2 regions of the Clostridium sp. HMP27 genome follow, and region 2 is predicted to be linked to the other one. Evidence: a T-box and tRNA genes for the amino acid it is inferred to sense, from the RefSeq annotation. Region 2 holds a T-box; the other holds one or more tRNA genes.
What was found. The T-box of region 2 lies ahead of metG (methionine--tRNA ligase). A T-box ahead of a tRNA ligase gene usually reads a tRNA of that ligase, here a tRNA-Met.
Positions count from the first base shown of each region.

Region 1: it has a tRNA-Met gene. The T-box ahead of metG (methionine--tRNA ligase) is inferred to sense a tRNA for this amino acid. The anticodon was not compared.

Region 1 covers NZ_JMFY01000018.1:288,548-304,622, forward strand. Annotated here, with positions in the region: gene DP68_RS10520 (response regulator transcription factor) at 1-676, shown strand, start outside; gene DP68_RS10525 (DUF368 domain-containing protein) at 709-1,512, opposite strand; gene DP68_RS10530 (DUF4956 domain-containing protein) at 1,695-2,393, opposite strand; gene DP68_RS10535 (polyphosphate polymerase domain-containing protein) at 2,330-3,130, opposite strand; gene DP68_RS10540 (methyl-accepting chemotaxis protein) at 3,351-4,871, opposite strand; gene DP68_RS10545 (hypothetical protein) at 5,089-5,403, opposite strand; tRNA gene DP68_RS10550 (tRNA-Met) at 5,669-5,744, shown strand; tRNA gene DP68_RS10555 (tRNA-Met) at 6,009-6,084, shown strand; gene DP68_RS10560 (YetF domain-containing protein) at 6,173-6,844, opposite strand; gene DP68_RS10565 (DUF4363 family protein) at 6,889-7,242, opposite strand; gene DP68_RS10570 (DUF4363 family protein) at 7,282-7,647, opposite strand; gene DP68_RS10575 (DUF421 domain-containing protein) at 7,663-8,391, opposite strand; gene DP68_RS10580 (permease prefix domain 1-containing protein) at 8,575-9,435, opposite strand; gene DP68_RS10585 (PadR family transcriptional regulator) at 9,451-9,777, opposite strand; gene DP68_RS10590 (MerR family transcriptional regulator) at 10,080-10,844, opposite strand; gene DP68_RS19595 (hypothetical protein) at 10,994-11,515, opposite strand; gene nagZ (beta-N-acetylhexosaminidase) at 11,580-13,043, opposite strand; gene DP68_RS10605 (thioredoxin family protein) at 13,243-13,503, shown strand; gene DP68_RS10610 (MFS transporter) at 13,588-14,814, opposite strand; gene abc-f (ribosomal protection-like ABC-F family protein) at 14,860-16,075, opposite strand, start outside.
Region 2 covers NZ_JMFY01000001.1:13,701-29,775, forward strand. Annotated here, with positions in the region: gene DP68_RS00090 (sodium-dependent transporter) at 188-1,546, shown strand; gene DP68_RS00095 (RidA family protein) at 1,593-1,976, shown strand; gene DP68_RS00100 (polysaccharide deacetylase family protein) at 2,470-3,417, opposite strand; gene ispF (2-C-methyl-D-erythritol 2,4-cyclodiphosphate synthase) at 4,273-4,743, shown strand; gene rluF (23S rRNA pseudouridine(2604) synthase RluF) at 4,804-5,565, opposite strand; gene DP68_RS00115 (N-acetylglucosaminidase) at 5,704-7,197, shown strand; gene DP68_RS00120 (hypothetical protein) at 7,227-7,469, opposite strand; gene DP68_RS00125 (nucleoside recognition domain-containing protein) at 7,592-8,167, shown strand; gene DP68_RS00130 (nucleoside recognition domain-containing protein) at 8,177-8,695, shown strand; gene DP68_RS00135 (MATE family efflux transporter) at 8,717-10,066, opposite strand; T-box leader at 10,247-10,483, shown strand; gene metG (methionine--tRNA ligase) at 10,547-12,490, shown strand; gene DP68_RS00145 (TatD family hydrolase) at 12,623-13,387, shown strand; gene DP68_RS00150 (G5 domain-containing protein) at 13,674-14,711, shown strand; gene rnmV (ribonuclease M5) at 14,754-15,305, shown strand; gene rsmA (16S rRNA (adenine(1518)-N(6)/adenine(1519)-N(6))-dimethyltransferase RsmA) at 15,298-16,075, shown strand, end outside.

The DNA.
Region 1 (16,075 bases), on a different contig from region 2:
TGAAGATGATTTAAGTATTGCAGAACTTCAAAAGGATTATTTAGAGCTCAACAACTTTGAAGTTACTATATGTACAGATGGTGTGCAAGGTTTAAATACCTTAAAGGAGACTAGCTTTGATCTCTTGATACTTGATATTATGATTCCTAAAATTGATGGATTAAGCATTTTGCGTAGTATTCAAGATTCTAAGGAGATTCCTGTTTTACTTGTTTCTGCAAAAAAAGAGGAAATTGATAAAATTAAAGGATTAAGTCTTGGGGCAGATGATTATATTACAAAACCATTTAGTCCAGGTGAATTAGTTGCTAGAGTTAAATCTCATATTCAAAATTATGAGAGAATAAGAACTAAGTTCTCTTCGAAAGTTAAAAATGATATTATAACAATACGAGGTTTGGAAATAATTAAAAGTTCACGACAAGCATTTATAAATGGTAATGAAATAAATTTAGCTCAAAAGGAATTTGATTTACTGCTTTGTTTGGCCGAAAATCCAAACAGAGTATTTAGTAGAGAAGAATTATTCGAACGAATTTGGGGGCTTGATGCTCTTGGCGATACTGCCACAATAACTGTTCATATTAGAAGAATAAGGGAAAAAATAGAATCCTCTCCTTCCAACCCTCAATATGTTGAAACTGTTTGGGGTGCTGGGTACAAGCTTAGAGTTTAAAAAGGAACTTTCGCCAAAGCGAAAGTTCCTTTTTAAATGTCTTTTTCACTTATATATCGGATTGCTATAAATCCTATTATAAAAGCTATTAAAGAAGTTACAATGCTAATTCCACCAGGTATACCTGGAAATACAGGTATAATAGAGCCTATAACAAAGCCTAAAATCAACAAATATGTTTTGCTTGGATATCTTTTAAGTAAGTTTTCTATACCCCTAGTAGTTGCTAAAACACCTATAACAACTCCTATGCCTAAAGGTATTAAGAAAGGTACATTTCTATTATTTACAGCATTTAGTGTTACATCATACAAATTTAATGTAAGCAGCATAAAAGATGCGCTTATCCCAGGTAAAATCAAGGCTATAGAAACTACCACACCTGCAATTAAAAGAAATACTATACTTAAAACTCCTTGTGATGTTGCCAGTGTAGTAGTTGCTGCTGGATCTGCCCCCATTAAAAGAACTATTATAAAACCAATAATTAAAAACAATAAATCTCCTTTATTCTTTTTACCTGAAGTTGATTTCTTATATAATACTGGTATTCCACCACAAATAACTCCTATAAATAAAAATCTCATTACAAATGGCTGACTTGCTAAAGCTGATTCTAATATTTTACTAAATAAAATAAGAGCTGTAAGCCCACCTAGTCCAACTTCTAGTAACAGCATAGTATGTGCTTTTATATCTTCAAAAAAATGACCAATTGAATGAATCAAATCATCGTAAATTCCAAGTATTATTGCCATTGTTCCACCGCTAACTCCAGGAACTAATGTAGCTATGCCAATAACTATTCCTTTTAAAAAGTTTTTAATGAATTTCATGTTATCCTCCACTAATTAATTATGTTAGTTATTTTTTATATATTATATCATACATTCAAATACTTTTTAGTTTCCAAGTTCTTAATTTATTCTTACATTTTATACGAGGCCATGCGATTAAATAAAATATTCCAGTTTATATTATTACTAACATTACAACATAAACTGGAATCTAAAGTTTGTTAATATTCCTCTATATCAGTATTCATAGTTAAGGTAATATTTAAGTTACCATTTCTACATCTAAGCGTATCTAGGAATTCTTTTTGACTTATATTATTATCCATTGTTATTGTATAAACAAGCTGAAACAAGCTGCCTAAGTCAGTAGTTTTAACCTTTTTAAGCTCATAACTCTTTGTGTACTTTTCAAATATTTCATCAAAAGCTCCTTCATAATCTAAATTTTCTGGAATAGTTATTTTAAGAATCTTTTGCGATGTTTTATTAGCACCAAAATTAAATATATTGATTATAAACATAAGCAAGCAAAGGAACACTGTAAAGATAGCTGCATATCCAAAAGCCCCGACTCCACAAGCAAGTCCTGCTGCCATTGTAAATAGTATATAAGAAATTGCCTTCGGATCTCCTGGTTCACTTCTAAATTTAATAATTGAGAAAGCACCTGCTAAGCTGAACGCCCTTGCAAGATTGCTTCCTATTAAAAGTACAATTATAGAAATAACTACGGGTAAAATAACTAAAGTAACTGAAAAGTTTTGAGAATGCCCTCTTTTACTTGAAGTCTTCATATAAGTAAGGCTTATAATTCCTCCTAAAATGAAAGCAACAATTATTGTAAATACCGAATCCATTAAAGGTATTGCTGTACTAGTTGTGGTTGTGTTAGATGCTGTGTTAAATATTGTTTCGAACATAAATTCATTTCTCCCCTCAAGTTCATATTATTTAATAACATTTTTTCATATTCTTTTCCATACTTTGAAAAACTCGTTTTAAAGATCTTATATTCTGAAAGCATTTGTGATAGCCATAATGGCATGCTGCTTCCAACTTTTATCTCCATTAGCCATTTATCATCATCTACTAGACTTTCTCCATGATCTCCACTTTCAAGTCTTAAGTCATATCTTCTTGTCCTTATATTTGTATCAAAGGTTATTCTTATATCTCTATTTTCTTTACAAAATAGTGCTTTTCTCTCATAGGCTACATAAACTTTAGGCTCTAAGTCATACATCTTTAGCATATATTGAATTTCATTTATAACCTGTTTATTCATATAATCCTTTATCTCAGGCTTTTCTTTAGTGTATACAAACTCATAAGCTTCATTTAATTTTAATTTTGTTCTTCTTTTGCTCCCGACCCCAGCGACTTTTTTCTTGACCTCAAAATATATCTTTTCATTTCTTTCAGGAATTCCATATGCTCTGATTCTAAGCTTTTCTTTATATCTTGGCTTTGACAAAGAAGTTCTTATTAAATGATTATCTTTTGTATCTAAGTAAATATTGCTTATGGTGTATAACTCGTGGTTTCTGTTATACTCATCCAACTCCATATATTTTAAAAGTCTTCCTTGAATTTCTTCATATATTGACTTATCAATTAAATACTTAACTTCGTGCCTTTTAAAAACATCAATAGCCATTATGATTCTCCTTTCATTAATTCATTCATATTTCCTTCGTTGATTTAAGTATATAAAATGAACCTTAAACAAATCTTAAATAACTTATATAAATTTAATGTTTAAAATCTGCGTTATATTTAAGAAAAATAAAAAAATCACCTATAAATTCTCAAAAGAATTTATAGGTGATCTTAATTTATTCTATACAGCTTAAAAGAATATTACCTCCTTAATATTTCTAACAGTCGCTGCAGCTTGCACAATCCCCACAGGCAATTTCTGTTGTTTCCATATTAAAAATATGCTCTCCTGCGGCATCAATATCCTTGACTTCCTTTATAATTTCTTCTAAACACTTAAATATTTTAAAAGATATTCCCTCAGCTTGTTTACAATAGTTATGTGCATTTTCGTAGTTTTCGCTTTGAATTGCATCCATTACCTTTCTGCCACAGTTATGAAAATCCATATGAACTTTCTCTATTGCCTTCCAGTTAGAACTAATCTTTGGATGCTCAACATTAATTGCATAATAAAAATGACCAAATGCACATCTGCTTCCATCTAATTGAAGAGGATATACTTTCATTGTATTTACAGATCTTTTTAAATTAGACAGCCACTCTTCATGGGACTTTTTAGCTTTCTCCATGTATGCAATAAAATCTTTATTATTTATTGAATTTGAGCTATTTTTTAAATGCGATAACATTTTTTTTACTATATCTGATAATTCAGAATCAATCTTGGAAATCTTTGTTGCTTCACTGGAACTCTCAACAGCACTTTTATGAATTTCCTCTGTCATATTAGTAAGTTTTTCTGCATCAGAAGTTGATATTTCCATAGCTTTATTAATTTCATCTGCTGAAATGCTAATTCCATTCATGGATTCATTAAGTACTTTTATATCTTTAACTGTAGTGTTTAATAGGTTAACATTTTCTTGAATAGTAACTTTAACTGTATCAATTTTTTCGCTCATTTTACTTGTTACATTTATTGTCTTATCCATACTGCTTTTACCGTCTGCTGCAGCTTGATGAATATTTGTCATAATAGATTTCATGCCAGAAAGATTTACTTTTGTATCATCTGCAAGTTTTCTAATTTCTTCAGCTACTACTGCAAATCCTTTTCCATGTTCCCCCGCTCTTGCTGCTTCTATGGAAGCATTTAGCGCTAATAGATTTGTTTTTCCTGCTATTGCTTCTACAGTTTTTACAATATCACTAACTTTATTAGCCATTTCAACTAGATAATCAATCTTACTACTCATTACATTTGCATTACTAACAACATCTTCTTTAATGTTACCGATTTCATGCATTTGATCAAGTGCTTCAATATTACTTTTCATAAGATTTTGTGATGAATCTGATACACTATTAAGAGTCTTGGTTGCAACAGAAATGGTGTCATTAACCCCATTCATGCTAGCAGTAGTCTGTTCAACAATAGCTAAATTAGACTGACTCACATCTGACATTTCTTTAGCAAAATCAATTAACATATTGGATATATATCTCATCTCAGAATCAAAACTGCTTATACTAGCACCTATATCAATGATCTTTTTAGCAGATTCAGCTAAACTTTCTTCACTCTCAAAAAGTTTATTAAAATAATCAGCTATTTTTATATGCCTGTTATACTGAACAACAGGTTTTTTAATTATTCTGCCTCTCATACGATTATCAACATATTCCATAATATCGTCAGCTTCATGACATGGTGTTCTTCTCGATTTAAAAAACATAAAATCCTCCCCTTATAAATTTTTATTTAGTTTTGATACTTTATAACATTTATTTGTATTCTTTGATATTCTTAGCTTATTTTATCGGTTAAAACTACCAAAATCTTTACCATTATATACAAATTTAACATTTTGTTTACATCATCATAAATAAAAAAGACACCCCATATTTAGGGATGACTTTTACTCTGTACATAAATTGCTAGAATTATTAACTTTATGTTTCTTCATTCAATTTTTTTAATAAATTAAAAAAGTCTTCTTCAGTTTTTCTGTCCAAATATATATTCAGCAGTGATTGAGTAGACATTTTACTAAACCCCTTACACCCATTACTTAGTATATCTGCAAGAATGTTCATAAAAGTTTCGTTACTTTTATCTATATCCTTAAGCATTCTAGCTGCCATGTCGTTTACTAACTCTCCTTCTATGCTCTCTCTAAGTCTTCCAGTATATTTTTTCATAAATTCCTGAGTTTCTTCAGGATATGCAGAAAAATCTCCCGACAACAGTTCTTCAATTTTAATCATATCTTCACTCCCTTTGTAAGTAAACAGCTTCCTTTCATTATACTTTGCATAGTAGTTTATCTCAAGAATTTATATATTTAATTGGATATAATCAACAAATCATTCTGCCAATAAATATAATCTTATAAAGAAGCAAATAGACTTTGCACTTCATTTTAATATATATTTTTTATTAATAATTATTATTTTAAAAAAACACTTGACTTATATTATTAATTACACTATACTTAACCTACAGCTTAAGGGAAGCCTTAGTTGATAATATCGCGGGATGGAGCAGTTGGCAGCTCGTCGGGCTCATAACCCGAAGGTCGTAGGTTCAAGTCCTGCTCCCGCAACCATAGAAAAAACATCCTAATGCTTAGGATGTTTTTTATTTTAGATTTTTCCACCTTATTTAGTAATAATTATTTACCTAGCATCTTTGACACAAAGCACAATTCTTACATAACAATATAAATTTATATCGTGTTACAATAATTTTATATATTTAAAATTCATTAATAAATGAAGTAAATAATTATTATTTTTAAAAACCCTTGACTTATATAATTAAGTACACTATACTTAACCTACAGCTTAAGGAAAACCCTAGTTGATAATATCGCGGGATGGAGCAGTTGGTAGCTCGTCGGGCTCATAACCCGAAGGCCGTAGGTTCAAGTCCTGCTCCCGCAACCATAGAAAAAACATCCTAATACTTAGGATGTTTTTTATTTTAGATTTATTCATCTAAAGTTATTTAATAACTAGTATATTGTAAAACTTTCTATTTTCTTAAAACTTCTAGTTGCAATGATGAATTGATCTCAGCTATTATAACTTCTTTCTTATAATTAAATACATTTTGTTTCTTTAATTCTTTTAGTAGCCATTCTTTATTCTTCTTTATATGCCTAAGATTTTGTTCTATTATGCTACCATCCATTATTAAAGGAATAGTTAGTCCTTCATTTGAAGTTTTAATTTTCAAATCTTTTAATGTTACTGGCTTATTTTCAGGCTTTGGAAAGGCAGATATATTACCTTGGGGTTCCATAATTATTGTATCTAAATCTAACATTTTATCATATCCCTGTTGCCGAAGTAATCCTTCTAATTCGTTTAAAGTAAGCCCCATTCCCCTTATAGATTTCATATCCAATTTCCCATGTTGCATAATTATTGTTGGTGTATGTTCCATAATAGTTGTAAATTTATTACGTATAGCAAGCCTGGTGCTTAAAAGCATTAAAATAACTAAGAAACCAACTCCATAAACAGATTTTATAGTAACTTTATCTACTAATGGCTCAGCTGCAACGTTGGCTAAAATCATTAGCCCTGCAATTTCATAAGATGTCATTTGTGCAATAGCTTTCTTGGTTAGAGTTCTAGTACTTAAGTATGTAAATAAATATACAATAGCAACTCTTCCACTGTATGATAAAAAATCCTGCATTGTAACTCCTCCAAAGAAATATTAATAGCAATCAAATCATTTCATTATGGACCTGAGAATGCTTTCATAACAAAATCTAAGGAATTTCTTATAGCTCCAATATATTCAATTGCTGCATCCTGTTTGTGTTGCACCGAAGCCTCTAATTGTCCCATTGTAAGCTCAAAGGTCGTAAAAATTTCTGTGGCGTTATTCATTTGAATAACTACCCTTTTTTTATTATAAACACTCTTTAATTCTTCCATAGATTTTTGGGCATTATTCCAGTCCTTATTTGTTACACTTTTTTCTATTTGATTTAAATATGAATTAAACTCATCATTTGGTAATACACCACTAAATATAGCCCACATACTAATAAAACAAATCATCCACGCAGTAGCTATATAAAATCTCATTTTATTTTCACCAAACAAAATCTTCACCTTCTAACAATATTACTTCCCCAATTCCTTCCAATGTTCATATGCTTCGCTTAAATCAGAAAATGAACTAGCTTTATCTTTTCCTTGAATTGAGCCACGAAGACGTGCTAAGCTAAAGCTAAATCCATTAATTTCATCCCTTTCTGAACTAAATTGAACTCTTTTAACTATTTTATTCCACGCTTCATCTAACTTTTCAGTATTATTACTAGCCTCTTCCCACTTTTCATCGTTTATATTACTAGTTATCAATTGAATAATTTCTGGTATATTCTTATCATTTACAGAAGAATTTTTAAGATAATTTCCACTTAACATTATAAGTATGAAACAAATTATTGTAACTATTGGTATAGAGACTATAAAAAATTTTCTCATTTTATTTCACCTCTCTTAATAAGGTCCCTTATAATCACCTATGTCAGTAATATTTTTCATGTGATCCTTATATTTATCAATATATAAATTTCCTCCTGGATCTAAAGTTAAGAGAAATACCTCTTCTGGGTCTTCCACCCCATGTTTTTTCAGCTCCCTTAATAACCACTTTGTATCTTTATTAAGCTGTTTTAAATTTTCTTCAATGACTATTCCGTCATAAATTATTTCTGTACCTATTCCAGAAGGTTTTATCTTAATATTCATATCTTTTGGAGTTACAGGCAAATATTCCGGCTTCTTAAGAACTGAAATATCTCCATTGAGTTCTATTATGGCATAAGCTACTTCATTTAAGTTAAATATATCTTTACTTCTAAGTAGTCCTAAAAGTTCTGCTACTGTATATTTCATTTTTTTTAAAGCATCTTCCATTATTTTGCCATCCATTATTACAATAGTTGGCTCTCCTTCTAAACACTTGGCTGCATATCTCCATTTTAAACTTATAACTTCCATTAAATATCCCAAAGCTGCCCAAGCTATAAGTCCTACCCAGTGTGGCCACGCTCTACTTGATAAATCTGTAGTAAGTGTGGCTGCAATAGATCCAATTGTAATACCCAGAATATAATCAAAAAATGTCAACTGACTTATCTGTTGTTTTCCAAGAACTTTTGCAAATATGTGCATTGAGAAAAAACCTATAGCCGCCCTAACAAAAACAACTAATCCTTCATTCAAAGCTTCTACCTCCTTGATTTCTTTACTCTATTATTCGTTAATACATTCTGCCACTTATCTGTATAGTATTTCCTCCTCACATGAAATTTATAAAATATAAATACAAATATAAAAGCCTTTTTATACTTGGTTTATAATCAAACCAAGTATAAAAAAGCTCTGCAACATTTATCAATATTTAAATTATCTTTTTTTCCTTGTCATAAAGAAACTTTCTATTAAAATCTCAAATCCAATAGCAACTATAAATACTATCCATGAATACTTCCACCCAATGGCAAATCCTATTAAAAGGAATGCAGCAAATGTAAATATCCATAGTGCACCAGATATGTTTCCTCTTAGCATCATTGTTTGAGGATCACTATAATGTTTTACCCATTGATCCTGCCAATCCTCATCCATTTTTGTTCTATTTTTCTCAGTTAACCCTAGATATATAAAAACTATTGTTGAAGATATAATAAACGGCATTGAAGTAGCTAAAACTTGAAATAACTCTTGCCCAGAAAAATATACAAGACCTGTTGAAAAGATTCCAAACATAAGTACTGCAGTAGCTAAACAATATAATAATGCTCTTTTAGGTTTCATCCCATAACTATGTTTTGTTTCTTGAGTTAGTCCAAAATACATAAATAATAGTACTGATACTATTAAAAATGGCATTAAAGCTCCTGTTGTATCCATTAAATTCTTATTTTGAAGATAAACAATTCCTGCAGCCATACCTCCAAATAATAAAATAGAAGATGCAACTATATAGGCTATTATATGTTTTTTATCAAGTTCAAACTCTTTTGTTATATTTTCTTGAAACTTTTCTTTAGATACTCTCTTTAAATTTCCAACTAGTTCGTCCATATCTCCCAAACTTGAAACAGCTTCCCTAAACGCTTCTTCTTCAGTTTTACCATTGGAAATTAAATCATTTACTTTTTCTAACAAGTTAGCACTTATTTCTTCCTTTAATTCACGTAATTCATTTGTATCATATATATCTAAAAATAAATTATCTACATATTTTTTAATCTTATCTTTCACTTCTATTCTCCCCTCCTATAATAATTTATCTATTATTTTTTTTGCAAATTCCCAATCATGTTTATTCAAATTATATACATCTTCGCCTAATGGTGTTATTTTGTAATACTTTCTCCTCCCTCCAAGGGTTTCATCACCCCAATAGGATATAATATTCCCATCCTTCTCTAGTCTCCTAAAACTTGAATAAAGTGTAGCCTCCTTTAGCTCATATACTCCTTCACTTTTTTCAATTATTTTCTTATATATCTCATACCCATAACTATCACCATCCATTAATATTTTAAGTACTATGGTGTCAGTATGCCCTCTAAGTAAATCCGATGAAATTTTTCCATTCACTTAAGTTACCTCCATATGGAATTTTTCTAGTATTTATTTTTTATCTTCATTTGTTTTTCGACTACATCTATAATATACAACAAAGTACTATGACTGTCAATATACTTTTATTGATATAATTGTGTGATTGTAAAATAACTTTTATGAATTGATTACTCTATCTAAAAATATGAACAAGCTTACAAATCTATTTAAACTATAAAATACATCGTTTAATACTTAACTAAAACTTAATAACTTTAATTTTTAATATAAAAAGCGATTGGTTAAACCAATCGCTTTTCTCTGGACTTTTTAATATACTATTTACTCATTCCTGTATAAATGAAAATTGCATCTCTTAAAAATTCTGCTGTCCCTGGTTGTTCCTTATCATAGTATTGCGTAAATCTCTCATCATCAACATACATTTGTGCAAGACCTGCATGTGCCTCCTTACTGTACTGACTCCAAGAATAAGTTAACCATTTCTTGTGTAAGTCAGCTGCCTTTTGAGCTAGCTCACTTGCTGGATTCCCAGTTTTAAAAGCTTCTGCTAAAGTTGCCATTAATTCCTCTGATAGCGCTGTCACCTCGTTATATTGTTCTTCTGTCATGTTCATTAACTTTGCATTTGACTTATTAACAGTATCATCGCCATATTTCTCTCTTATTTCTTGACCATACTTTTTCTCATTGTCATCAACCATCTTTTGTTTAAATCCTTCAAACTTTTCTCTATCACTCATAATAATTCTCCCTTCAGTTTGTGCAATTGTTTTATCCACATTTGAAATCAACAAATCCAATTGATTTCTCTTTTCAAGAAGCTGGGCGCGGTGTTTTTTCAGTGCTTCGGCTCCATCAAAGGATGGTGCAGTTACTATATTTTTTATATTTTCTAAACTTACACCTAATTCTCTGTAAAATAATATCTGCTGCAATCTATCAACTTCAGCTTGCCCATATATACGATATCCTGATGAATTAATTCTTGCCGGCTTAAGAATTCCTATTTCATCATAATATCTAAGTGTTCTAGTACTTACACCCGCTATTTTACTTAGTTTTTGCACTGTATATTCCATGTGCTCACCTCCTGACAAAATAAATATACACCTTTACGCAACGTTAATGTCAACAGCTTTTAAAAACTTTTTATAAATTTTTTTAATAATAAAGAAAGAACAATAAAAGCGTGGTACCTCAAGTATTCCACGCCTTTATTATAAGTTAGTTATTTATTAGTTACTGGATCATATCCTATCACAGTCCATATTCCTGTACTATCTTGTCTTATAAGTCTTTCTAGGTAGACTCTTCTAATAGGAGTCTTATCTCCAGGTACTTCTATAATTGCAACTTTTCCATTATTCTTTATAACTTTAAGCTCTTCATATTTAATAGGATAATCTCCTTGAATACCTTCTGGAGAAATCTTTAAGCTTACAAAAACCTGAGTTACAAATATCGGATCTAACTTCCATGGTGAATGCCCTGCATCAACGCTTTTCTGATCATTTTTTTCCTTCTCTAAATCAATAGGAACTTTAACTTGTGGTTTATCTGCAAATTCACCTACTGATAATTGACCTGCTGCGCTGTTAGTTGGAGTCTTTGTACTCTCTGCTGCATATGCAATGTTAGTTTTTTCTATAGGCACTATATTATTTAATATAATACCTAATGTAGATATCATTGCAACAGAAAATATTCTACAAACCCACTTTTTTCTTAATTTGTTCTCTCTATCGCTCATAGGCCCATTCCTCCATTATTTAATAATCTCTTTTTAGCATTTCCAAGGTTTTTATTATAAATTCTTAGGATACCTTGTAAATATCTAAAAGTGTTTTTATTTTATTATTTATTTTATTAACATCTACAGAATTTATTATTTCATCCTTCAAGTTGTACTTTTCTTTTAGTTTCAATATCCTATAAACACTTTCGTCTATTCTTTCTTGTGATATTTCTCCCTTGGATACTGCACTTTTCAAAGCGTTAATTACTCCTATTTCATTATTATAACCATGACCAACTAATATAATATCAGTTCCAGCACTAACTGACTTTACCGCAGCCTCATTAAGGCTATAGTTTTTAATTATTGCCCCCATAGTCATCTCATCAGTAATTACCACACCATCAAATTTAAGATTATTTCTTAATATGTCTGTAATAATAGTCTTTGACATGGAAGATGGATTTTCACTATCAATCTTAGATAGAAGTATATGGGCAATCATTACCATATCAGCGTCATTTTCTATAGCTTTAGCAAAAGGTATCAGTTCAAAGTTTTGTAATCTATCTAAATCACTATTTACAGTTGGAAGCCCTACATGTGAATCTACTGAAGTATCACCATGTCCTGGGAAATGCTTAACTACAGGAATAACATTTTCTTCTTGGATTCCTTTCATGGTTTCAACACCTAAACTGCTTACAATATCAGGGTTTGATCCAAATGATCTACTACCTATAACTGGATTTTTAGGATTACTATTAACATCTAGAACTGGTGCAAAGTTCATATTAAATCCAAATGACTTTATTTCATCAGCAATAGTTCTACCAATCTTGTTTGAAAAATCTTTATCATTTATCTGCCCAATTATTTTATTTGTCGGAAACCTTTTAAATTCCTGAGGCATCCTTGTTACCTTTCCCCCTTCTTCATCTAGAGAAAAAAATAGAGGAATTTTATTATTAACATTTTCCCTTTTCAATGAATTAACTAAACTAAGAAGCTGATTAGTACTCTGAACATTCTCTCCAAATATTATAAATCCTCCAACCTTATGCTCTGTTATTAGCTTTCTTGAATTATCATTTAAATTATATCCTTCAACTCCTACCATAAGCATTTGCCCAATTTTTTCATCTAAGGTCATTGTGTTTATTTTTTCTACTATATGGTCAACTTGCTCAGTGATTCTGATTATTTTGGCATCAGCTTGAACAGGGTAAGACTCTCTTACTGGTCCTTTAAATATAATTTCAACTTTTGTTCCCTTTTTTAAAGCATTTTTTTCTAATTCTTCTTTTGTATCATTATCATAAATTTTGGTTTTCTCTCCAATGAATACACTAGCTTTATCATGTTGCGTATCCTGTTCAAGTTTTCCTTCTACTAATATACTTGTTATTTTACCATTATCATCTAATGATACATTTGTTATTTCTCCCCTTATACTTAACTTTTCTTCTGTAATTTCTTTACTGCATCCAACTACGGTAAGTAATAAAAAAATACTAATTAATAATATTATCTTCTTCATCATAAATTTAACCTTCCTATAACTTTTATTTCACTTATATATACGTAAATATAAATAAAAATGTCATTTTACTACATATAACAGTAATTTTAATAACTATTATATTCTTGTCAAATTTCATATTTGTTATAACATCTTTAAATTTAATTACAAAAGTGTATACTATTCTTATGATAAATTTTTCTAAAAGGTGGTGCTACTAATGAAAGATATAAAAGTATTTATAACAAGTTGGTGTCCTCATTGCAAAAGGGCATTAGACTGGATAGATGAAGTAAAAGAGGAAAATCCAAAATACAGAGATATTAAAGTAGAGATAATTGATGAAGAAAAGCATCCTGATATATCTAAGCAGTATGATTATTATTATGTTCCTACTTACTATGTTGGAAATAGTAAAGTTTATGAAGGAGGTACTACTAAAGATATTGTTATACAGGCCTTTGAGGAAGCCGCTAAATAAAAAATTCCTGATATCATAATATTTAGAAAAGCTATGAGTTTTTTCTAAAAACTCATAGCTTTATAATATGCTTTGTTTTAAAAACTATAATTCAGGCTTAGGCATTGGCATTCCTGCCTCAATAAGTTCTTTGTTTTTCATTAAGAAGAAACCTTGAATAACTAGTAACACTCCAGTTCCAATAAGCATCCATTCTATAGCAACAGCATCAGCCAAAGGCCCAAACACAAGCATAGCAAGAGGCATTGTAATACTTGATATCATCCCTAAGACACTAAATACTCTACCTAGAAAATTCTCTTCTACTTTCTCCTGCAGTAAAACCGTAGCAGGTGTATTAAAGGCTGGCATAACAGCACCAAATAAGCACATAAAACTTAAATATACCCAAAAGTTTGGAACAACTCCAAGTGCAAAGGTACATATCCCCATGATAAGGCTTGACAGCGTCATTGTATGAGTTCTATTTTTAAAGCCTCCCCAAGATGCTATAATAATACCACCTAACATCATACCAATGGAAAAAGTGATTTCAACTGCCGTTAAACGCCAAACATCATCACCAAAACTACGTGCTACCTGCAGAGGTGTTAAGAATGCAGCTGGTGAAACTAATACATAAAAAATCGCACAAAATACAAAGAATCTCTTAACATATCCGTGATTTTTAATGTAGTTATAACCTTCAACCATATCACTAAAATAGCTAGTCTTTTGTTTCTCTAATGCTTTCGCATGCGATGGGACCTTTAAAAATAAAAGTAATATAGAAACCGCTATAGCTGCTGTAATAACATCTATAAAAAATATCGATTCTATGGTTGCCATATTTAAAAGGGCTCCACTAATCATAGGTGATACCAACATAACTAGTGATTGTATACTGCTGTTTGTTGCATTGACCTTAGTAAGCTTATCCTCTGGCACAAGCTGTGGAAGAAAGGCTGATATAGCTGGAGACTGGACTCCTGAGCCCACGGAACGCACTGCAGATGCCACAAAAAGCATCCATAATGAATTGTATCCTTTTAAAAATAGTATAGCTAAAATAAGTGTTGATATTGCAATTAAAGAATCTGATAACATTATAAGCATTTTTCGATTATATCGGTCGGCCCATACCCCTGCAAATGGCGAAAGAAAAAAGGTAGGCACAAACCCACAAATAATTGATATGGCCATCATTACACCAGATTGTGTTTGTAATGTAATATACCATGTAATTGCATATTGAACCAGCATGGATCCAAAGAGAGATATGGTCTGACTAGCTAAAAAGAGTGTTATGTTCCTTTTCCAATTATTATTCATATTTAAAATATTTCCTCCAATTATTTTTATGAAAAATCATCCATTTTAAAGACTATCCCTTAGCTTTTTTAATTTAGTTAACGTTTCATGATATTCCTTATCTAATGCTATTACATCATCCTTTTTTGATGGCATGGATAGTCTTCCTATAAGTTCTGAAAGACGATTTTGTAATACAAAGACTTGTTTTTCAATTTCAGCTTTATTATTATCTACAATTTTATTTTTACTAGCTAAATATTCCTTATAGTTTCCATTAAACATATTTATTTTATAGTTTTCTACGATCATTATCTGCTTTGCAACAGATTCTACAAATCTTCTATCGTGAGAAACAAAGAGTAACGTTCTATCATACTCCTTAAGTGCATTTTCTACAACTTCAAGGGAATTTATATCCATATAGTTAGTAGGCTCATCTAATATAAGCAAGTTAATATCCTGAAGCAGCATTTTTGCAAAAGAAACCTTAACTCGTTCTCCTCCACTTAATACGTTTATTTCTTTATAAACGTCTTCTCTTTTAAATAACAATCTTGCTAATAATATTCTAGCAAAGGTTTCATCATATATGCTGCTTTCCATTACATTTTCTATTATGTTTAAATCCTCTTGCAAAATACTCATGTCCTGACTAAAGTATCCTATCTTTGCTCCCTTGGCAATTTTTATAGAATCATCATTATTCATTATCATTTTAATTAAAGTACTTTTCCCACATCCATTAGGTCCAATTAATGCTATCTTTGATTCATTGTATATATTGAATTCAGCATTATTGAATATAACCTTTTTCCCAAAAGATTTATTTATATTGTAGCCTTCTATAATTATTTTACTATGAAGCTTGCTTGAGTCTATAATATCCAGTTTAATTCCCTCTTGTTTCTTAGGCTTTTCCTTAACTTCAAGATGTTCTATTCTTTTTTCAACATTTTTTACTGCCCTCTCAAGACTTGCTTTTCCCTTTTGTCCTCCCATCTTATGGAGCCTAACTTCGGAGTTCCCCATTCGCTTAGGTGTTCTTTTTATACTCTTTACCTTTTGCGCTGTATCCGTAATCACTTCTTCAAGCCGTTTCTTCTCTTTCACATAATCTTCATATTCAAATTCAGCTCGTTCTCTTTCTTGAGTTTTTTGAGCAACATAGCTACTATAATTGCCATTATATATTTGTATTCTTCCATTATCTACTTCCAATATCTTATTGCAGAGCTTATCTAAAAAGTTTCTATCATGGGATATTAATACTAATGCCCCT
Region 2 (16,075 bases):
TCGCTTTCTATATTTATGTAATTCAATAATTTAAAAACCCCAACTAATACCTATCTAAAAAACCTTTCGTAAATGACGTCAAAAGCTATTGTCTCACAATTATATATTACATGAAAAAAGTTAATGATAATGTTAAATTAACAGGATTCCTGTTAGGTGTTATAATTATATTATGAGGAGTGAGGTTATGGGAAATAACAATCAAGAAAACCTTTCCACCCAATTGAACAATGAGATTAATCGTGATACCTTTGATTCGAAGGTTGGTTTTATTTTAGCATGTATTGGATCAGCAGTAGGTATGGGTAATATTTGGATGTTTCCTTATCGTGTAGGACAGCTTGGAGGAGCAGCATTTCTAATACCATATTTTATATTTGTTATAGTTATTGGATTTACAGGAGTTATTGGCGAGATGTCCTTTGGTCGTGCAATGGGAACGGGGCCGCTAGGAGCCTTTAAAAAGGCATTGGAGAGAAGAGGAAAGAAACACGGAGATCTTATTGGACTTATTCCGGTAATAGGGTCACTAGGGATTGCTATAGGTTATTCAGTAGTTGTAGGCTGGATACTTAGATTTACTGTAGGATCAATTACAGGTTCTTTAGTAAAGGCACAGGATAGTGGAGCATACTTTGGAGCTATAGCTGGTAATATGGGAAGTCTTAGCTGGCATATGATGGGACTAGCTTTAACGTTTATTATCATGCTTGCAGGGGTTTCTAATGGAATAGAAAAGGTTAACAAAGTGATGATGCCTGCATTCTTTGTATTATTTTTAATACTTGCTATTCGTGTTGCAACACTACCAGGAGCTATGGAAGGGTATAAGTATCTATTTATTCCAAGATGGGAGTTTCTTGGCAATCCCAAAACTTGGGTATATGCTCTAGGACAAGCGTTCTTCTCTCTTTCATTAGCAGGTTCAGGAACTGTAGTATATGGAAGTTATCTAAAGAAAAGCGAAGATGTTGTGGGAAGTGCGAAGTATGTAGCTATCTTTGATACAATCGCAGCAATGTTGGCAGCACTTGTAATCATACCGTCTGTATTTGCATTTAAAATGGATCCAGCAGCAGGACCTCCACTTATGTTTATTACAATGCCAAGCGTATTTAAACAAATGCCAATGGGACAAGTATTTTCGATTATATTCTTTATAGCTGTTTTATTTGCTGGAGTTACATCTTTGATGAATTTATTTGAAACTCCAATAGAAACATTGCAAGCAAAGTTTAACCTTTCTAGAAAGGTTTCAGTTGCTGCTATTGCATTAGTTGGAGCAGCTGCTGGAATAGTACTTGAAGATGGAAATAAGCTTAGTGTTTGGATGGATGTAATATCAATTTATGTTATTCCTTTAGGAGCACTTCTTGCTGGAATTATGTTTTTCTGGGTTTGTGGACCAAAATTTGCAAGAGAACAGGTACAGTTAGGTTGTAAAAAGGAATTAGGCTCTTGGTTTGAACCAATGACTAGATATGTATTTTGTGGACTTACTATAATAGTTTATATATTTGGCATATTCTATGGTGGAATTGGCTAAAATTTAGTATATCATTAATATGAATAGTTTAAAGGAGGAAGAAGAAATGGAAAAGATTATTTCAACAGATTTAGCACCTAAGGCTATAGGCCCATATTCACAGGGAATAATGGTTGGAGACCTAGTATTTCTATCAGGTCAAATACCAGTAGATCCAAATACAGGAGAAATAGTTACAGGTGAAGATGCAATCGTTGCTCAAACGCATCAATCAATGACAAATGTGAGAAGCATATTAGAATCTCAAGGATTAAATTTCAATAATGTTATAAAAAGTACAGTTTTTATAACAAATATGGATGATTTCCCAAAAGTAAACGAAGTATATGCGCAATATTTTCAAGAAACTTATCCAGCACGTTCCTGTGTACAAGTGGCTAAATTGCCCAAAGGTGCATTAGTAGAAATTGAAGTAATTGCACACAAATAATAAATTAAGTATATATATCATAGTGTGAGTAGTATATAAATTTTTTATTAAAAAACTAAGGATGCCTTTGGATGAAGGCATCCTTAGTTTTTGATAAATGCATATAAGATTATGGTAATACAAGTAAGAAATAAGATAAATTATTATAGCATATTATTTGTAATAAAATGTAAAAAAAGTTGCAAAATAATATAAAAAATTGCATGAATTAAACAAGAAAATGTCTAAGTATTCCACAGTATCTTGTCCAAGTTATCAACAGGGTAAATGTGGACAATGTTTACAAGTGCCTATATAATTGGAAGTACAGTTGTTTAAAAAACAAAAATTATGCACAAAAATTGTGGATAAGCTATAAGGAATTGTGGACAAATATGAAAGATAGAATAAAACAATCCATAAGAGGCACTATTCAGTGTTAAAAACCCCATTTTAATTCATATAAAATGTTAAAAGATAGACACAGAATTAATAAGTTCTATGTCTATTTTTGCTATTGAGATGGTATATTTTTAGAGTGAATATTGTTGTAATTTCTGTTTGTTAATCTTCTTTCAAATTCCGTTAAGTCAAAATTAGAACTTATATATACTCTATCTAATTTATATATACCATCTGATTTATCTGTCCAAGTTCCGCTTGTAGAAAATGCCATAGTATAACCAGAATTTTCAGCAGCTTTTATAGTGGTTTTATTCCATCGACCATAAGGGTAAGCGATATAATTAACCTTTTTATCTAAGATTTTTTCTAAAAATTTCTTTGAGGTCTTCATAGTATATAATTGATTATCATAATTAAGCGTTGAAAGGTCTTCATGTTTTTCAGTATGACTCATAATATCTATCCCATTTGAGGACATTTCTTTAATTTGATAGGAATTTATAGTATGACTATATTTATCTACATTATCTGTAATAACAAATATGGTCGCTCTAAAGTTATATTTTTTTAATATTGGATAAGCGTTTAAATAATTATCAACATAGCCGTCATCAAAAGTTAGTACAACGGATTTTTGGGGAATAGGTTTATTGGAAGTAATAAAATCATAAAGTTCATCTAAAGATAAGGTAGTATAATTTTTATCCTTTAAAAATTTCATTTGAGCTTCAAATAGATCTTTAGACAGTTGAATTTCATTACCCTTTTTATTAGAAATGGAATGATACATAATAACAGGTATTCCTTCATTATTATGTTTTAAATTAGGTCCAGAGAAACTTCGTTTTAAATAAGTATTTTTTGTATCTGCTCGAGGAGGCATGATATTATTAGAATTACTAATAGGATTGTCATTATTTTTGTGGATAAACTGTTGATTATTTGTTGAGTTATTAATATATAAGTATTGGTTAATTACTAAATAAATCAGAGGAAGTATAAGAAATATTAGTATAGTTAAGTATAATGAAGATTTAAGGATTTTATATTTTTGCATTATATTTACTCCTTTTAAATTATTTATTAAAACGTACGAAGTCCCTGTATTTTAAAGGGTTCGTAGATTTTATTATAATTAGAATAATCAAGCAGTTTAATACTTATACACATTGTCCACATTTTGCCTGTGTATAACTTGTGAAATTTCTGTTGATTTCTATATATCTTCAAATATATACAAAAGGTTACATTTTTAATTATAGTTATTAACTATAAAAAGTTACAAATTTTTGAAATTAACAAGTGATTATATCAACATTATCCACAGAAATGTGGACAAATTGTTGATAACTATTTGAAAATATATAATATAATAAACATTTTAACATATTTTATTTGAATTAGTTTTAAATATTAAGTAAATAATATAAAATGAAATAGCAAATTATAAGTATGATGAATATAATGTAATATGTGTTACTAGCAGGTCCTATTTTTGTAAAATAATTTCTCCTCAAATCATATGTCTAAAAGTTTCGTTAAAAGAAGCTTTTAGGCATAAAATATATTTAGAATTTTCTTAACAATTCATCTATTTTATGGTATTATATTAATATAAATAAATTATAAAGGGTGTGACGTGGATGAAAGATAATGTTGTATATGTTGATTTTTCTAAAAGGCACAAAAATAAAAAAAGTATGGAACCCTTGTATATAAGAATTATTAATAGTGTAAAAAGCTTTTTTCATTTAAATAAAAAAAGTCATAAGGAAAATGTAATCAATTACAGAAAAAATATATCATAAATTATATAGTATAATATGCCTGGGATACCAGGCTTTATTTTTTTGTTTAATTGAGGAAAGTATTATTATAAAATATTATAAAAGATATATTAGGAGGTAATATGATGAGAGTAGGAATAGGATATGATGTACATAAGTTGATAAGTGGAAGAAAACTTATTTTAGGTGGAGTTCACATACCTTATGAAAAAGGACTTTTAGGGCATTCAGATGCAGATGTATTGATACACGCTATTATGGATAGTATATTAGGCGCTTGTGCTTTAGGGGATATAGGAAAACATTTTCCGGATACAAAGGAGGAGTATAAGGGAATTGATAGCTTAAAGTTATTAAAAGAAGTAAGTAAACTAATAATGGAAAGAAACTATAAAATAGTAAATATAGATTCTATAATTATTGCTCAGTCGCCTAAAATGGCCCCATATATTGAAACTATGAAAGAAAATATAAGTAATATATTAGGCATACATGAGAATCAAATAAATATAAAGGCTACAACTGAAGAGGGGTTGGGTTTCACAGGCAGAAAAGAAGGGATTGCAGCACAAAGTATTTGTATGATAGAGGAATAATTTTTGGACCATAGCAAAAAAATTTACAGAAAAGAGAGTCCTTATTAAAGGGCCCTCTTTTCATTTAGAGGCTTCTTCAGTTTTGAGAGAATTCTTTACTAATTCATTTATGGTGTCAACTTCATCTTTAGTAAGGTATCTCCATTTGCCAAGGGGGATGTTATCTAGCTTTACATTCATTATTCTAATTCGTTTAAGCTTTGTTACAGTATAACCAAGGGCTTCGCACATTCGCCTAATTTGCCTATTTAATCCTTGGGTAAGTATAATTCTAAATATATTAGAGCCTTCCTTATATATTTTGCAAGGCTTTGTTATAGTACCAAGTATCCTTACGCCGGAGCACATTCTTTGAAGAAAGTCTTGAGTTAATGGTTTATCTACAGTTACTATATATTCTTTTTCATGATTATTACCAGCTCTAAGTATTTTATTTACTATATCACCATCGTTGGTTAAAAATATAAGGCCCTCTGAATCCTTGTCTAATCTACCTATATGAAAAATTCGTTCAGGATAATTAATAAAGTTTACTATATTATTTTTTTCTTTTGGATCAGTAGTGCTTACTATACCTTTAGGCTTATTTAAGGCTATATATACTGATTTAGGTTTTTCAGAAAGAAGTTTACCTTCAAGTTTTACTTCATCTGTAGAAGTTACTTTAGAACCCATGGTAGCTACTTCACCATTTATTGTAACTTTACCTAAAGAAATAAGCTTATCTGCCTCTCTTCTTGAACATACACCTTTTTCGCTTATAAACTTATTTATTCTAATTTCTTCTACTTTAAAATTATCAGCAAGGTCAATTTTTTTCATTCTTATACCTCTCTTTTATTAATGTACAGTTAAAATTATAGCAAAATATTAAAATAAATTAACTTTTTTCATAGAAAAAAGTCTTAAAATTTTATATAATCTAATTATAGTAAACAACGATGAAGTGAGGGGATTATTTTGAAGAAGTCTTTTGCAGCGCTTATGCTTGCAACTTTTTTTACGCTTACAACAAGTAATTATAACATATCACATGCAGCAACAAGTGTAAAAGAATTTCAAAGCCAAACAACTATTTCTCAAGATAAAGTATGGACAGTAAAGTTTAATTTTAATCTTAATGAAGAAACTATAAATAATTCTAATATAACAGTGACAGATGATAAGGGTGCTGCTGTACAAGCTACTGTAATGCCAGGTGATACAGCTAACACCATAAAAGTCCTTCCTAAAGTGGAGGGCTATACACCAGCAAAGTCTTACTACGTAAATGTAAGTACAGAAGTGGAATCTTTAGGTGGTAAAAAATTAAACCAACCTGTGAAAATGAAATTTACAATAACACCTAGATTTTCAGATGGTTCTGCATATGTAAATGGAGCTGAAGTTAGGACGCTTAAAATGCAATATGAACCTATAATAAGTAATCAATATCAAACTTTCAATCTATCTTCGAATGTTGATAATGCTCAGTATAAAATATATGTAAGTAGATACAACAAGAAACTTTGGAAGTATGAGGATTTTCAGGAATGGACTAATGGATATACAACTGCTTCTTTGGGAAAGATTACCATAAATAAAAGATTTACTAGTGATGAAAATGGGGATAAGTATAAAATTCTTGTTTATGTGAAAAGATCAAATGCTAAAGGAAATTATAAGGATATAAATACGGATTATGATAATTATTACATAGATTATCTAAGATGCATAAACAGCATATCAAATACTGATATAGTTAATAAGAGTTATGTAACAACTTTTGTAGATGCAATAAGTAAGCAAGCGAAGCCAGGTGTTTCAACTACTAGTGAAGGTGGCTCAGGCTGGGTAGGCGCGAGTTATAATCAAATAAAATATCATCTTAATCCTAAGAATTTTATGGATCAAGATGGGAAATATGCGTTTATGAAATTAAGCTATACAAATGATAGTATAACAGTTGAGGATTTAAATAATATTTTAATGGGCAGAGGAATATTGGCAGGTAAAGGACAAGCATTTTTCGATGCAGCTAAAACAAATAACATAAATCCAATTTATCTTGTATCACATGCCTTGCTTGAAACGGGAAATGGAAGTTCTAAACTTGCTAACGGAATAGAGGTTGATGGAGATAATGGGAAGAAATTAGTTTATAATATGTTTGGTATAGGTGCTCTGGATAGTAATCCAGATGAGCTTGGATCAAGATATGCATATGTGCAAGGGTGGTTTACTCCAGAGGATGCTATAAAGGGTGGAGCAAAGTTTATTGGTTCGGGATATATAAATAATACAACTAATAATCAAGATACACTTTATAAAATGAAGTTTAATCCGGGTGCACCGGCAACACATCAATATGCAACGGATATCAATTGGCCCTATGCGCAAATCAGAAATATAATGAATTTAGTTTTACAATGCAAGGATCCTAAAATTACATTTGAAGTTCCTGTGTATAAATAACAAAAGAAGCCTAACATATGGGCTTCTTTTTAATTTAAGTTTTGTTTCCATTTACTATTGGTTAGTTCATCTATAAAGGGAGCATAAAATTCAAAAGTTTTTTCATGGCCACATTTTGAACATGTACAATCGCAGACATCATAAGGATTTCCATTAATTATATCTATATCTAGACCATCAGCTAAATATTCACCGCCGCATACTTCGCAGGGAGTACTATTTATAATATGGTATTCACTTTCTATATATTTCATTATCTCTTTTAAAGTCATGTATAGCCTCCATAATTTATATTTAAAAACATTATATATGGTAACATTAATAAAATTTATTTGCAATACAATAGAGTTCATTAACATATAAATTAATATACAAATAATCCATGGAGGGTAAAATGATAAATTATATTTGGTTCGCAATATTAACTTTGGGTATAATTTGGGGAATGATTACAGGACGAGCAGATATAATGACACAGGCAATACTAGCCTCAACAAATAGTACTGTAGAAATAATTATAAAGCTTGCAGGGGTTATGTGTTTATGGTGTGGAGTAATGAAAATTGCAGAAAGAAGCGGTATGACAGAAATGTTAGCAAAGCTTTTAAGGCCCATTCTAAAAGTTATATTTAAAAAAGAAGGAAGAGATAAGGAATCTTTAGGTAGTATTGTTATGAATATTACTGCTAATATGATGGGAATATCCAATGCTGCCACTCCTTTTGGTATAAAGGCTATGGAAAATATGCAAAAGTTAAACCCCAATAAGGATACAGCTTCTAATGACATGGCATTATTTTTAGTTATAAATGCTGCATGTATTCAATTTATACCAACTACTGTAATTTCCATACGAGCAGCTACAGGCTCACAAAACCCAGCAGAGATAATAATTACAGCCATAATAACTACGGCTTCAGCAGCTATAGTGGGAATAATTTCATGTAAGATACTTCAGAAATATTTTTAGGAGGGAATTATGAATTTAGGTAATTTTCTTATTCCAGGGATTATAGGGCTAATAGTAACCTATGGAGTGATTAAAAAGGTAGAGGTATATAATTGTTTTGTAGAGGGAGCTAAAGACGGATTAAAGATATGCTTAAGGATTTTCCCTTATTTACTTGCTATGATACTTGCAGTATCTGTGCTTAGAGAAGCTAAGATATTAGACTTTATAACACAAATTAGTAATCCATTACTAAAGTATGTGGGTATTCCAGGAGAGATTTTACCTCTTCTGCTTATAAAGCCATTATCGGGGAGCGGAGCTTTAGGAGTTTTTACAGATGTTTTAACAACCTATGGACCAGATAGTTTTGTAGGAAGAGTGGCATCAACTATAATGGGTTCTACAGAAACAATATTTTATACAGTGACTATTTATTTTGGAGCAGTAGGAGTAAAAAAAATAAGACATACTCTATGGGCTGCGATACTTGCAGATTTAACAGCTGCTATAATGGCAGTAATTACTGTGAAATTGTTTTTTTATTGAAAAACATAAACCCCTACTTGACTAAGTAGGGGTCATAAGTTTTTTGAATTTCCTTTTAAATAGCATAAAAATTACTATGCCTTCAAAGGACCATTGTATGGCAGTTATCCACCAAACGTATATAACTGATAGGTTCAACTTGTATATGAAAATGAGAAGCAATGGAAATCTTATAACCCAACTAGATATTAAGGATACTATAAATGGGGTTTTGGTATCACCCATACCTTTTAGGGCCCCGCCAAGTATCATTGAGATTGCCATAAATGGTTGTTCTATAGAAGCAATCATAAGGCAAAGGGTGCCAAGACCTATTACTTCAAGTTCATTTGGCTTTATAAATAAGCTTATTAAAAATCTAGGAAATAGTAAAAAGGCTATGGAGCATATAACCATTATGCTTGTTCCAATTAATGTGCAAGTATAAGCGTATTCTTTTGCCCCGTTTAAATCTCTTTCTCCAATTTTATGCCCAACCAAAGTTGTAGCAGCTATGGCAACTCCATTTCCAGGCATAAATGATATAGATTCTATAGTAGTTGTAATTTGATTAGCTGCAAAGGCTGTTTTCCCTAAATACATAATTAATATAGTACCTAGCAGGCGTATCATAGAGAACACTCCTTCTTGCATTGATGAAGGAATTGAGAGCTTAATAAGCTCTTTAGCTCTGTAAGTATTTATATTTCTTATAAATTTAAAATGAGGTTTTATAGGAGACTTTTTTAGCGTATAAAAAGTTATAAATATAAAGCCAACTATATGTGCCATAGCTGTAGCTATAGCTGCACCTCGTATTCCGAGCTCTGGAAAACCAAGCTTTCCAAATATTAAAACCCAATCTAAAAATAAATTTATTATATTAATTAATCCAGATGCTAAAAGAGGGATTTTAGTATTTTTACCTGCTCTAAGAATTGAATTTAACACATTCATAAGCATATTAAAGAACAATCCTATAGAGGTGATTTTCATATATATTATTCCATTATTTAGCACAATATCCCTAGCACCAGAATAAAATAAAATTTTGGGTGCAAATATAAATGCTACAGATGAAATAGTAAGTGCTAGCATAGAGCCTATGGCAAGTCCTAAAGTTGCAAATTCTTCTGAAGCAGTGTTATCCTTGGAGCCAAGTTTTCTTGAGATAAGAGATACGGTTCCAACAGATATTCCCACGGAAATAAATACATTTACAAAGCTGTACATTATCTCTGAACTAAGGCCTACAGTACTTACAGCAGTTTCTCCACCATATTTGCCAACCATCATTGTATCAAGTACCCATATCATCATGTACAAGACCATTTCGCCAACTGCAGGAAGGGCTAATTTTAAAACATCCTTTATTATATCCTTGCGTATCAAATAAGTACCTCCTTTTAAGTAATAACATTGAAGCAAAGTTTATTAAAGCAATACACCACTAATTATAATACATTGTAAATAAGATAAGCAAAAACATATAAGTATATTTAAAAGAAATAAGTGAAATAATAGGAAAATCAACTAGTTGACATGGCAAAATATATGTATTAATATTAAAATTGAAATGCAATGATGGGAAGAGTAGTAAGTGGAAATGCTAAAAGAGAGTCGGATAAGGTGAAAGCCGATAGCATTTAGATTTATGAACATGGCCCCAGAGCAAAATATCTGAAATATTAAGTAGGATATTTCGGGTGCAGCCGTTAAAATGCAAAGTGAGTTTTCTCACTTATTGAGTCCTTTTTTGAGAAGAAAAGGAAAATTAGAGTGGTAACGCGTAAAAATGACGCCTCTATAAAGCATATAAGCTTTATAGAGGCTTTTTATTATATAAGAACTTTATCTAAGGAGGAATAGAAATTGAATAAAAAAACCTATTATATTACAACACCAATTTATTACCCATCAGCAAATTTACACATAGGAAATACTTATACAACAGTAGCAGCAGACGCCATGGCAAGATTTAAGCGTCTTACAGGCTATGATGTAATGTTTTTAACAGGCACAGATGAACATGGGCAAAAGATACAAAGACTTGCAGAAGCAAAGGGTGTAACACCTAAAGAATATGTAGATGAAATAGTTGCAGGTATAAAAAGCCTTTGGGGTATGATGAATATAAGCTATGATAAGTTTATAAGAACTACAGATGATTATCATATAAACTCTGTACAGGAAATATTTAAAAAACTTTATGATCAGGGAGATATATACAAGTCAGAATATGAAGGATGGTATTGCACTCCTTGTGAATCATTCTGGACTGAAACACAATTAACAGATGGGAAATGCCCAGATTGTGGAAGACCTGTAGAAAAGGCAAAAGAAGAAGCCTATTTCTTTAAGATGTCAAAGTATGCAGATAAACTTATAGAGCACATAGAATCCCATCCTGAATTCATACAACCAGAGTCCAGAAAAAATGAAATGATAAATAACTTCTTAAAACCAGGACTTCAAGATTTATGTGTATCAAGAACCTCTTTTGATTGGGGAATTCCAGTAAGTTTTGATGAAAAGCATGTTATATATGTTTGGATAGATGCTTTAGCAAATTATATAACAGCACTAGGATATAATACAGGTAATGAAGACATGCTAAATAAATATTGGCCAGCAGATGTTCATTTAGTGGGTAAAGACATCTTAAGATTCCACACTATTTATTGGCCTATAATGTTAATGGCACTTGGAGTTCCTCTTCCTAAACAAGTTTTTGGTCATGGATGGCTTTTAGTTGATGGAGGAAAGATGTCAAAGTCTAAAGGTAATGTAGTAGATCCAGTAGTCCTTGTAAATCACTTTGGTACAGATCCAGTAAGATACTATCTTTTAAGAGAAATTCCATTTGGTTCAGACGGAATATTTAATAACGAGTTATTTATAAAGAAAATTAACTCAGATCTAGCAAATGATTTAGGAAACTTATTATCTAGAACTACCGCTATGATAGAAAAATACTTTGACGGAGTGATCCCAAGTCCTACAGCAAAGGAAGATATAGATAACGATCTTATTTCTATAGCAACGGGTATATACTTAAAGGTTGAAAAGCACATGGATGATCTAAGAATACCTGAAGCTTTAGATGAGGTTTGGACACTTATAGGAAGAGCTAATAAATATATAGATGAAACCACTCCATGGATACTTGCAAAGGATGAAAGTAAGAAAGAAAGACTTGGCACAGTATTATATAATTTAGCAGAGTCATTAAGAATAATCTCAGTATTAATTTCTGCGTTCTTACCAGACACAAGTAAAAGAATAAATAATCAGCTTAATGTAGAAATCATCACTTGGGATAGTATTGCATCATTTGATGGAACAAGTGCAGGAACAAAGCTTGTGAAAGGAGACAATTTGTTCCCAAGAATAGATGTTGATGCTAAAATAGATGAATTAAATAAGTTAAAAGAAGAGCAAATGAAAAATACAGCTCCAGCTAAGGTGGAAATCCAGCCTTTAAAAGAAGAAATAACTATAGAAGACTTTGAAAAGGTAGATTTAAGAGTAGTTAAAGTAATAGAATGTGAGCCAGTTAAAGGTGCTAAAAAGCTTTTAAAGCTAAAGGTTGATTTAGGTGGAGAAGAAAGACAGGTAATATCAGGAATAGCAAAGTTTTATAAACCTGAAGAACTTGTGGGAAAATATGTAGTTTTAGTTGCAAATTTAAAACCTGTAAAATTAAGAGGGGAACTTTCTCAGGGGATGATACTTGCAGCTGCTACTGAAGATGATAGTAAATTATTTACTGTAGGGGTTCCAGAAGAACTTCCAACTGGAAGCATAGTAAGATAATAAATAGTTGTAAAAGGTTCAGGGTTATAATTGACCCTGGACTTTTTAATATCTAAGGCTTTTGGCAAAAATGTATACAAAAATTAAAATGTGGTATAATTTTAAAATAAGTATTTTCAAAGGAGATAGTATATGTATATTTTTGATTCTCATGCTCATTATGATGACGATTCATTTGATAAAGATAGAGAAAAACTAATAGAGGAAATTAGAAGTAATAATGTAATAGGTGTATTAAATTGTGGTGCATCCTTAGAAGGAGCTATAAAATCTGTTGAGCTATCAGAAAAATATGATTTTTTCTATGCAGCTGTAGGAATCCATCCAGAACATGCAGATGAGATAAATGATAGTACTATAAGCAAGATAAGAGAGTTAGCAAAGTCTAAAAAGGTTAGGGCTATTGGAGAGATAGGCTTAGATTATTATTGGGAGGAAAACCCGGATAGGGAAGTGCAAAAACAAGCTTTTATAAAACAAATGGAGTTAGCTAGAGAATTAAGTTTACCTGTAATAATACATGATAGAGATGCCCATAAGGATACCTTAGAGATAATGAAAATGTTTCCGGAGGTAATAGGGGTAGTGCATTGCTTTTCAGGAAGCGTGGAGTTTGCAAAGGAATGCCTAAGTTTAGGTTACTATATAGGGTTTACTGGAGTGGTAACATTTAAAAATGCAAAGAAAATTTTAGATGTAGCTAAGGTGGTTCCAGATGATAAAATATTAGTTGAAACAGATTGTCCGTATATGGCACCTGCTCCTTTTAGAGGAGAAAGAAACAGATCAGATTATATAAAATATATAATAGAAAAACTAGCAGAAATAAGAGATATCAGTGAGGAAGAAATTGGAAATTGGCTTATTTTGAATGTGAGGAAGTTGCTTAAAATATAATAATAGTGTAAAATTTGTATATATCAAAGATTAGATAACTTTTAATACCTAGAAGTAATGGTAATAATTCAAAGCGATGTATAATATAATTATATTAACATATTTTACCATTATATCCATCGAGAGGACTGTCTATATTAAATAAAACGCTATCATTAATTTTTATAAGGTTATTTATGTACAATGCTACATTTTAGATGGTCAAAGTACGAAAATTTGACAAAATGCGCCAAGTAAATTATAATAATCAAATGTTTGTGCATTTTGCCAATAGGAGGTTTTTGTGATGGAAAAGGTAAAAAGGTATCTAAAAAATCATTTTTCCAATGGTCCTAAGGCAGCATTTCTTGTATTACTAGTAGTAATAGGCGCAGCTATATTTATAACTAATACAAGAAAGACAGTTTATGTTTATATTGACGGAAAAGAAAATAAAGTAACTACTTTTAGACATACTGTAAATGATGTTTTAACATCTAATAACATAATACTAGGACCAAAGGATAAGACGTCAATTGGGATTGACAGTAAAGTAAAAAATCAAGATAAGATATATATTAAAAAAGCAATGGATGTACAGATCGAAGTAGATGGAAAGACATTAACTATGAACTCTGCAGAAAGTGATATAGAATCTATGCTTAAGGTAGAGGGGATAAAAGTTAATGAAACCGACAAAGTATTACCATCAAAAGATCAGCCATTAGAAAAGGGCTTAAAAGTTGCTATAATCAGAGTTGAAACTAAGACCATTAAGGAAGCAAAGGCTTTAGCTTACTCAACAGTTACAAAAAATGACGGTGGTTTGGATAAGGGTAAGCAAAAGATAGTTCAGTCTGGAAAGGCTGGAGAAAAATTAGTAACTACTAAGGTTACTTACGAAAATGGGAAAGAGGTTTCAAGAAAGGTTATAAGTGAAGCAGTAACTAAAAAGCCTGTACAAAAGGTAGTGGCTATGGGAACAAAGCCTAAGGTACAACCAGTATCTACTAAGTATTCTGCTTCTCGTGGATCAAGTAGTGAAGGTGGTAAAAGAATAATAAGTGTTAGATCTACAGCATACTCACCTAAAAAAGATTATGGAAGAGCCCTTACAGCATCTGGTATGGTTGCAGTAAGAGATGCTGATGGAACAAGTACTGTAGCAGTGGATCCAAGAGTGATTCCAATAGGTACTAAGCTATATATAGAAGGCTATGGTTATGCAATTGCTGCAGACACAGGACTTGCAATTAAAGGAAATAAGGTGGATCTTTTCTTTAATACACTTAGTGAAGCTAGAAATTGGGGAGCTAGATACGTAAATGTTCATATAATTAATTAAAGGAGCCTATGGCTCCTATTTTTATACTTTTAGGAGGAAAAAATGATTAAAGAAGTAATCGTAGTAGAAGGAAGAGACGATATTACTGCAGTGAAAAAGGCAGTGGATGCAGAAATGATTGCTGTAGGTGGATTTGGTATAAATGAAAGGGTTATAGATAGAATAAGGGAAGCTCAGAGAAGACAAGGAGTAATTGTACTTACAGATCCAGATTATGCTGGCCAAAAGATAAGAAACTTAATATCTAGAAAGGTTCCAGGGGTAAAGCATGCTTATATATCAAGAGATGAGGGAACAAAGGATGGAGATATAGGAGTAGAAAATGCAGCTCCAGAGGCTATAATAAAAGCATTAAATTCAGCTAAGTGTGAAGTTAAGGAAAAGAGGGAGGAATTTACCTTACAAGATTTGATTTTCTTTAAGCTAACTGGAAATAATAATGCTAAAGATAGAAGAGATAAGCTTGGCAAGATATTAAGAATAGGATATTGTAATACTAGTCAATTTGTTATCAGATTAAACAATTATGGAATAACAAAGGAAGAGTTTATAGAGGCGATTAAGCAAATGGAAAGGGAGAATAACAATGGATAATACAACACAACAAGTAGTAAATAAGTATAACTTTAAGTTTTCAAAGAGTTTAGGACAAAATTTTTTAATAGATGATCAAGTTTTAAGAGACATAGTAGCAGGTGCAGAAGTAAATAATGAGGACTTTATAATAGAAATAGGTCCAGGAGTCGGTACTCTTACAAAGGAACTACTTCAAGTAGCTAAAAAGGTTTGTGCAATAGAATTAGATAAAGACTTAATACCAATATTAAATGAAGAGCTAAGAGAGTTTCAAAATTTTGAGTTAATAAATAAGGATGCATTAAAGGTAAATTTTGATGAAATAATTGGGGAAGAAAAGTCTGTAAAGCTTGTGGCTAACTTACCATACTATGTAACTACACCCATAATTGTAAAGCTTCTTACAGAAGGATATAAATTCAAATCTTTAACAATAATGATCCAAAAGGAAGTAGCAGAGAGAATTGACGCAAATCCAAGTACCAAAGAATATGGAGCATTATCATTATTAGTTCAATATTATTGTGATACTGAGCTCGTTAGAAAGGTATCACCAGCTTCATTTATACCAAGACCTAAGGTAGATTCATCAGTAATAAAACTTAGTAAATTGGATAGTCCAAGAGTGAAGGTAGAGGATGAGAAATTATTCTTTAAAATTATAAGAGCTTCATTTAATATGAGAAGAAAAACACTTTGGAATGCTTTGAAAAGCCTAGGGCTTAGCAAAGATTTATTAGAAAATGCACTGCAGGAATGTGATGTGGATCCAAAAAGAAGAGGAGAGA